2 regions of the Caballeronia sp. HLA56 genome follow, and region 1 is predicted to be linked to the other one. Evidence: riboswitches for the same ligand, from Rfam matches in the RefSeq annotation. Region 1 holds a riboswitch; the other holds the start of a gene.
The links. Region 1 has a riboswitch for cobalamin ahead of cobW (cobalamin biosynthesis protein CobW). Riboswitches for the same ligand answer to the same signal wherever they lie in the genome.
Positions count from the first base shown of each region.

Region 2: linked by a shared signal. The riboswitch ahead of ACYQ47_RS33040 (TonB-dependent receptor domain-containing protein) and the one ahead of cobW (cobalamin biosynthesis protein CobW) in region 1 are both predicted to bind cobalamin.

Region 1 is NZ_BAAHOB010000001.1:843,967-847,790, forward strand. Features, by position in the region: gene cobN (cobaltochelatase subunit CobN) at 1-786, opposite strand, end outside; gene cobW (cobalamin biosynthesis protein CobW) at 790-1,869, opposite strand; cobalamin riboswitch at 2,015-2,265, opposite strand; gene ACYQ47_RS03955 (cobalamin biosynthesis protein) at 2,382-2,762, shown strand; gene cobO (cob(I)yrinic acid a,c-diamide adenosyltransferase) at 2,759-3,361, shown strand; gene ACYQ47_RS03965 (cobyrinate a,c-diamide synthase) at 3,366-3,824, shown strand, end outside.
Region 2 is NZ_BAAHOB010000005.1:2,883,650-2,887,473, forward strand. Features, by position in the region: gene ACYQ47_RS33035 (FecCD family ABC transporter permease) at 1-96, opposite strand, end outside; gene ACYQ47_RS33040 (TonB-dependent receptor domain-containing protein) at 123-2,000, opposite strand; cobalamin riboswitch at 2,087-2,410, opposite strand; gene ACYQ47_RS33045 (ATPase) at 2,647-3,033, shown strand; gene ACYQ47_RS33050 (cell division protein ZapA) at 3,030-3,344, shown strand; RNA gene ssrS (6S RNA) at 3,467-3,649, shown strand; gene ACYQ47_RS33060 (EVE domain-containing protein) at 3,727-3,824, shown strand, end outside.

The DNA of each region.
Region 1 (3,824 bases):
CGATGCACCATGCTGCGCGCACAAACGCTCCACTACTTCGCGGCTCAGACTTTCCTTGAGCGATGCAATCGCAATGGGCAGCGGATTCATGCCCTCGCGTTCGAGCGCTTCGATGAATGCATCGAACACAGCGGTGTTGCCTGATTGAAGGTGTGCGCGATAGAAAAGAATGGCAACCACCGGCGCGCCTTCGGTCCAGCGTTCGCGCCAATCGTCGCTAGAAGCGCTTTCGCGCTCGGGGTGATAGATCGCGACCGCGGGCAACGCGCTCGGCGCGTGCGCTTCGCGTCCCCAACCGAACGCGCGATGCGCAATGGCGCGTAGAAACTCTTCGGCATTGCGCGCGCCGCCTTCACGTAAATAGCGCGACAGGTCGCGGCAGAACGCGGCATCGGCCGTACTCTTGCCGATGAGATTCGGGTCTTCCGCAAGATCGCCCGAAAACATGGCGAGCATTTGCTTTTCGCGCTTTGCCAAAGCGACGAGACGCTCGATACCGTAGGGCCAATACGATTCGCCGCCGAGATGATCGACGATGACGACCTTTGCATGACGCAGAATGTCGTCGACATAAAAGTCGACCGAAGCGTTCTGGCGCAGGAACGATTGATTTGCGAGCCGCACTTCCGGAAAGCCGGGGCCGAGACGTGGAAAGACGCTTGCGAGCAGCGCGAGCGTGGTATCGGCCGAACTGAGCACGACGATGGGCGCGCGCGTCTGCTCTATCCGCATCACGCCTGCTGCGTCGTCGACGAAGCCTCCCGGAGTCGTGCGCAGCAGATGCATCGCTCAGGCCTGCACGGGTAAGTTCTGCAACGCGGAAACGAAGGCACGTTGCAGCGTTTCGCGGTCGAGGTCCTCGCCGATAAGCACGAAGCGACTCGATGCCTCGCCTTCGTTCCAGCGCCTGTCGAAGTAACTGTCGAAGCGTCGCCCCACGCCTTGCACGACGAGCCGCATGGCGGCACCCGGCAACGCCGCGAAGCCCTTCACACGGTAAATCGTGTGCTTTTCCACCAGCACGTGCAGTGCCGCAAGCAGCTGTTCGCGCGACTCGACATCCGCTGCGACCACCACGGAATCGAACTCGTCGTGATGATGATCCGCATGACCGTCTTCGTCGGGCGAGCCATGATGGTCGTGCCGCAGATGAATGGTCTCTTCCGATGCGGATTGCAAGCCGAGCAGCGCATGCACGTCGAGTTTGCCCATCTGCGCGGGAACGATCTTCACTTCGGGCGGAATCTCGGGGCGCACGAGCGCATCGACCTTGCTCAACGCGGCGGCATCCATGAGATCGGTCTTGTTGACGATGACGAGATCCGCCGACGACAGTTGGTCTTCAAACAACTCATGCAACGGCGATTCGTGATCGAGATTCGGATCGGCCTTGCGCTGCGCATCGACGGCGATGGGATTTGCCGCGAACTGACCGCTTGCCGCAGCCGGACCGTCGACCACGGTAACGACCGCGTCCACGGTGAAGGCGTTCTTGATGGACGGCCAGTTGAAGGCCTGCACGAGCGGCTTGGGCAAGGCAAGCCCGGACGTTTCGATCAACACGTGATCGATCCTGTCGCGCCGTTCAAGCAGTTGCTCCATCACCGGATAAAACTCTTCCTGCACGGTGCAACACAAGCAACCGTTCGCGAGTTCATAGAGATTGCGTTCGGCGGAGCCTGCTTCGTCGTCGCAACCGATGCCGCAGCCCTTGAGAATTTCTCCATCGATACCGAGCTCGCCGAACTCGTTGACGATGACCGCGATGCGCTTGCCCTGCGCGTTCGAAAGAATGTGCCGCATCAGCGTGGTTTTGCCGCTGCCGAGGAAGCCGGTCACGACCGTGACGGGGATCTTGCGCGTTTGCATCGTTGCTCCGTGCTTGATTGATGCGTGCGCCCTATGCGTGATGGTGTGCGCGATGCGGTCTATTCGACCTTTGCAGCGGCATGGACATGGAAAAGCGCACGACTCGGTGGATCTGGGGATACGCCGCAACCCCGCGGCTAAGGAAATCCCTTCGGTAATTCTGGCCGGTATCCGGGCTGACGAAAATAGCCGCTTCGCCTTCCCGCGCCGGACGCTTTGAACGCCTAGCACAGTGGCTTTGAAACCGGCTTGCCGCGCATGTCATGCGTGGCTTTCGCTTACCGTTGCGGGGGCAGCACAGGTTGGCTTGCGTTCGCCTGAACGCGCGCTTCCTGTTTCCCGTTCAACTGCGCGCTAAAGACTTGGCGCGCGAGCACCTGAACTATTGAAAGTCTAGGGCTAGCGGGGTTAGGCGTCAAGAAAGCATGGTGCCTGCCTAAGCGTCCGGTATGGTATCTTTCCTCCGCCTTAAGGCTTTTCAAGTCGACCTCCATGAATTGGCTTCGTTTAGCATGAGCGCCGCGCTCGTCATCGGCATCGGCTGCCGCCGCGGCGTAAGCGCCGAAGCAATAGAACGCGCTGTGCGTGGTGCGCTTGGCACGCTCGCATTTGCCGATATCGTCAGCGTGGCAAGCATCGACGCTAAGAAAGACGAAGCAGGATTGCTCGCATTTTGCGAGCGTCATCAATTGCGCGTGGATTTCTTTAGCGCCGATCAAATCAAGCGCGCGCCTGGGGAATTCTTATCGCAGGCAAGGCGGCATTTGAATGTCGACGGCGTATGCGAGCCTTGCGCGCTCATTGCCAGCGGCGGCCGGCTCGTCGTGCACAAGACTATCGCGGGCGGCGTGACGGTCGCTATTGCAGAGACACCATCGAAGAAACAAGCATGAAAACCGATACCGAATCGCATTTGCGCATGACCCAGCGGCGCAAGGAAGGCCATGAAAAAAAGCAGGCCGCCGCCGACCATGAAAAGGGCCTGTTGATCGTCAATACCGGCAACGGCAAAGGCAAGACCACCGCTGCATTCGGCATGGCCATGCGCGTGCTCGGGCACGGCATGAAACTCGGCGTGGTGCAATTTATCAAAGGCGCGCTGCATACGTCGGAACGCGATTTCCTTGGCGCAATCGCGCATTGCGATTTCGTGACGATGGGCGATGGCTATACGTGGAACACGCAAAATCGCGAGGCGGACATCGCCACGGCGCGCAAGGGATGGGACGAAGCACGACGCATGATCCAAAGCGGCGAGTATCAGATGGTCGTGCTGGACGAGCTCAATGCCGTGCTCAAGTACGAATATTTGCCGCTTGAGGAAGTACTCGGCGTGCTCAAGGCACGGCCGGCCATGCTGCATGTCGTCGTGACGGGACGACACGCGGCCGATGAGCTCATAGAAATAGCCGATCTCGTCACCGAAATGCGCCTCGTAAAGCACCCTTATCGCGAGCAGGGCGTCAAGGCGCAACGCGGCGTCGAGTTTTGACGCAATGGCAGACTGTCCCGCACTCTTCATCGGCGCGAGCGCGTCGCATCAAGGCAAGACCACGGTGACGGCCGCGCTTGCGCGTCATCACACGCGGCAAGGCAGGCGCGTGCGCGTCTTCAAGACCGGGCCGGATTTTCTCGATCCGATGATTCTCGAGCGGGCATGCGGGTCGCCCGTTTATTCGCTGCATCTTTGGATGGTCGGACTGGAAGCGTGCCGCGCGATGCTTTCCGCGGCCGCCAAGGAAGCCGACCTTATTTTGATCGAAGGCGTAATGGGCCTCTTCGATGGCACGCCGAGCAGCGCCGATCTCGCCGCTGCGTTCAATGTGCCCGTGCTTGCGGTAATCGGCGCGCATGGCATGGCGCAAACCTTCGGCGCGCTTGCGTTCGGACTTGCGCGTTATCGGCCTGATGTGCCGTTTCACGGCGTGCTTGCAAATCGCGTGGCGTCTGCGCGC
Region 2 (3,824 bases), on a different contig from region 1:
CAACGCGACGCTGCCGAGCGCGAGCGACGCCATGAACACAAGCAACGCGGCAAGCCCGAGCGCAGCCCAGATGCCTAACGCGCGTTTCGCGTTCATCGCGCGGCGCAGGTCAACGGTGTCGCTCACGACGGGCGCCAGCCGAGCGTGACATAAGCGCCGCGCCTCGGCGTGTTGTACGAATAAGCCAGTTCATAGTTCCGGTCGAAGAGGTTGTCGACACGCGCGCTCACGTACCACGACTTCGTGATGTCATAGCGCGCCGACAGATTCACGACGCCATAGCCCGCGAGCGTCGAATCGTAATCGCTGCGCGCACCGCTCACGATCCACTCGCCACCCACGCGCCAGCTTCCTATCGAGCGATGCGCGCTGAAACTCGCGAAACGCCGCGCACGGCGCGTCAGGTCCTGATTGCCGGTTTCATCGACGGGATTCTGGAACGTCACGCCCGCGCGCAAATCGGTGGCGCCGACATGCCCTGCCCACGATCCCTCGACGCCCTGCACCTTCGCGCGTCCGACGTTCTGCGCGATATAGAAGCCGCTGCCGTCCGATACGTAATCGATCAGATTCGAATAGCGCGTCTGAAACGCCGTCACGCGCAGCACGCCCACTTGGTCCGATGCGTACTGCAGCGCCGCTTCCACCGAATGACTGCGCTCGGGCTGAATGGACGGATTGCCGCTGAACGGATAGTAGAGATCGTCGAAGCTCGGCGCGCGGAACGACGCCGCGTAACTCGCGCTCGCGCGCCAGTGCGTGTCGATGTTGTACGCATAGCCCAGATAGTAGCTGTTCGCGCCGCCGAAATCGGAATACTGGTCGTGGCGCAGATTGGCCTGCACTTCGCTCGGACCGAAGCGTCCCACATAGCCCGCGTACACCGAATTCACGTGACGATCCGGCGCGCTGAACTGATCCGAATCGAGCGTCTGGTCGAGATGCTCGTAACCGAACAGGAGCTTGTGCGCCTCCGTCAGGCGAAAGTCGTTCTGCCACAGATACTGGCGATCCTCGGAATTGAAGCGGCTCGTATAGATGCCGTTCTGCTCGATGTTCGCGCGGTCCTGTCCCTGCGCGACCGTGAAATGCGTGGTCCACTGGTCCGTGATACGGCCGTTCGCAAACACCGATGTCGACCGCACGCGACTGTGCGAATCGTTGAGATCGCCGGGCAAGCCGTAGGCATCGTCAAAACTGTCGATGCCGTTCGACTGATAGAAGCGCACGCCCGCGTCCCATTTGTCGCCGAACTTGTGACGCAGCGTGGCCGCGACGCTTTCGTTCAGATAACCGTTCGCGTTCGGATTGGCGTTGGGCGCGAGCGCGGGATCGATCGACGAGAAACCATCGGTCTTCTCGCGCGATACGTTGAAGCTGAAGGTCGTGCGGCCTTCGCTATCGAGCGCGCCGGAAACTCCCGCCGCTTGTCGCTGCGTGTGATAGCTGCCGTATTCCGTCTCGAAGTAGAAGCGCGGCGGATGCGCCTCGCCGTCTTTCGTGAAGATCTGCACGACGCCGCCGATCGCGCCCGAGCCGTACAGCGCCGACACGTTGCCGTTCACGACTTCGATGCGGTCGATCTGATCCGGCATGATCTGCGCAAGCTGCGCCGAGCCGAGCGATGCGGACTCCACACGCACGCCGTCGATCAAAACGAGCGATTGCGTCGAGGACGCGCCGCGTATGAACGCGCTTGCATTCGCTCCCGGGCCGCCGTTGCGCGTCACCTGCACGCCGGGCGCAAGACCGATGACGCCGAGCGCGTCGTAGGCATTGCTATCGGCGATATCCTGGGCGTCGAAGAGCGAAGTCTGCGCGATCGTATCGGCGAGAGGTTGCGCGGTGCGCGCCGCGGTCACGACGACGGGCGCGAGCGGCGGTTGCGAGGCTTCGTCCGCGAGCGCTTCATGAGCGAGCAGCCATGTGTTGAGGGCGACGAGCGCGGCGCGTTCGATCGTTTTGCGTCTGCCCGCGTGTCGGGCAAGTGGCGATACCATGCGTGAAATGTTCCCATGCGTAGGCTGGCGCGACCTCGCTCCCCGCAAGGCCAATGCGCGACGAGCGCGCTCGAATGCGAACAGACGAACGCGCTGAACAGTTGGCCGGTATCCGGGCTGGCGACACACCGTCCCGCCTTCCCACGCATGAAGCGCAGTGGCATCGACACGTTCTTCGCCTTGCCTGCGTCGAGCGGCGGATTCTTGCGAATCAAACAGACTCACAAGCAAACTCACACGACGGCGCGGCGAAAAACGCGCAAGGGACGACTTGCAACTTGCGTTGCGGTCGCTTACCGTTGCGGGGGCAGCACAGGTTGGCGTGGCCTTGGCGGCGCCGCTTCCTGTTTCCCGTTTGACTGCGCCCGCAAAAGAATGCGGACGCGAGCACCAAAAGTGCGGCAAGTGTAGGAGCGCGATTCAGGACCGTCAAGAAACGACCCTGGCCGATCATCGCAAGACACACGGCTCACGACGAACCCAACTAGAACCCGCCGTCGCAACACATCGGCAGCGCCCGCGCTTTCCACACACGAATGCATCGCGATGCACGCATGATCGCGTGCTGTTACGTCTCGAAACGAGACAATTATCGGAAGCTCCGTTGAACCGCGCTAGAATGCGAGGTCTTTAGAGGACGCAGCACATGCTCAACGAACTCGAATCACTGTCAGGAAATATCGGCCGGCTGATCCAGATCAGCGAGCGGCACAATCAGGCGCGTCTCGCGCTTGAAGCACAAATCGAACAACTGCGTAGCGACTACGCGAACGTGCAGGCAGAGCTCGTGCAAATGCGCGAAGAGCGCGACACGCTGCAAGCCGAACGTGATTCCCTCTCGGCCAAGATCGACGACGCGCAGGTCCGCCTGAACGCGATTCTCGAAAAGTTGCCGCGCGGCAAGTCCGCGAATCATGCCGAGACGGAAAATCAGCTCGATCTCCTCGATGCCCGCTCTCACGATGTGCAAGCCGCGCACGAGCATGCGCACGCGGGAGAGCACAGCGAGCATCATCACGGAGAGAAGGCATGACGACCACGCAGATCGAAGTATCCATTCTCGGCCAGCAATATCGCCTCGCCTGTTCGCCGGAAACCGAAGGCGCGCTGCGTGAAGCGGTGGCACGGGTCGACGCCGAGATGAACAAGGTGCGCAATGCAAGCAACGTGCGCGGGCAAGACCGCATCGCGGTGATGGCCGCGCTTTCACTCGCTTCCGAATTGCTGAGGCTGCAAGAAAGCGTGCGTCATGGCGAGGCCTTCCCCGCCGAGGAAATTCGCCGCACGATGCACTCCATGAACGAACAGCTTGGTGCTGTCATCGCGCAGTATGAAGTGCAGTGACCGAAGTGCCGCGACGCCGCTCCGTGGCGAACGCTAATCGGTCGCGCGATGTCAATCGAAAAAAGAAACTGCGCAATTGGTGTCGAGAGGCTGCATTAGACATTCGATTGGTGTAGAGTGACTACTCCCTGCCTGGTTCGCCAAGGTCATATATTCCTTGAACCAATGCTACATTGGCACGGTTGTGGAAACTTGCAGCACGGGCGCGCGCGTCACTCTGTCTGATGTACCCGAAGTGTTGCTTACTGCGACCAATCTTGAACCCAGGTTCAGGATGCCGGCCTAGCGGCCGAGGTGGGGACCCTACTCCAGCGGCATCGGTTCATACCGATGCCGTTTGCTTTTGTCGAGCCCGTTTTAAAACCCCGTTGCCGAATCCATCATGCGCTACTGGCTGATGAAGTCCGAACCGGACGAAGCGAGCATCGATCATCTCGCGCACGCGCCGAAGAAAACCCTCCCGTGGACGGGCGTGCGCAA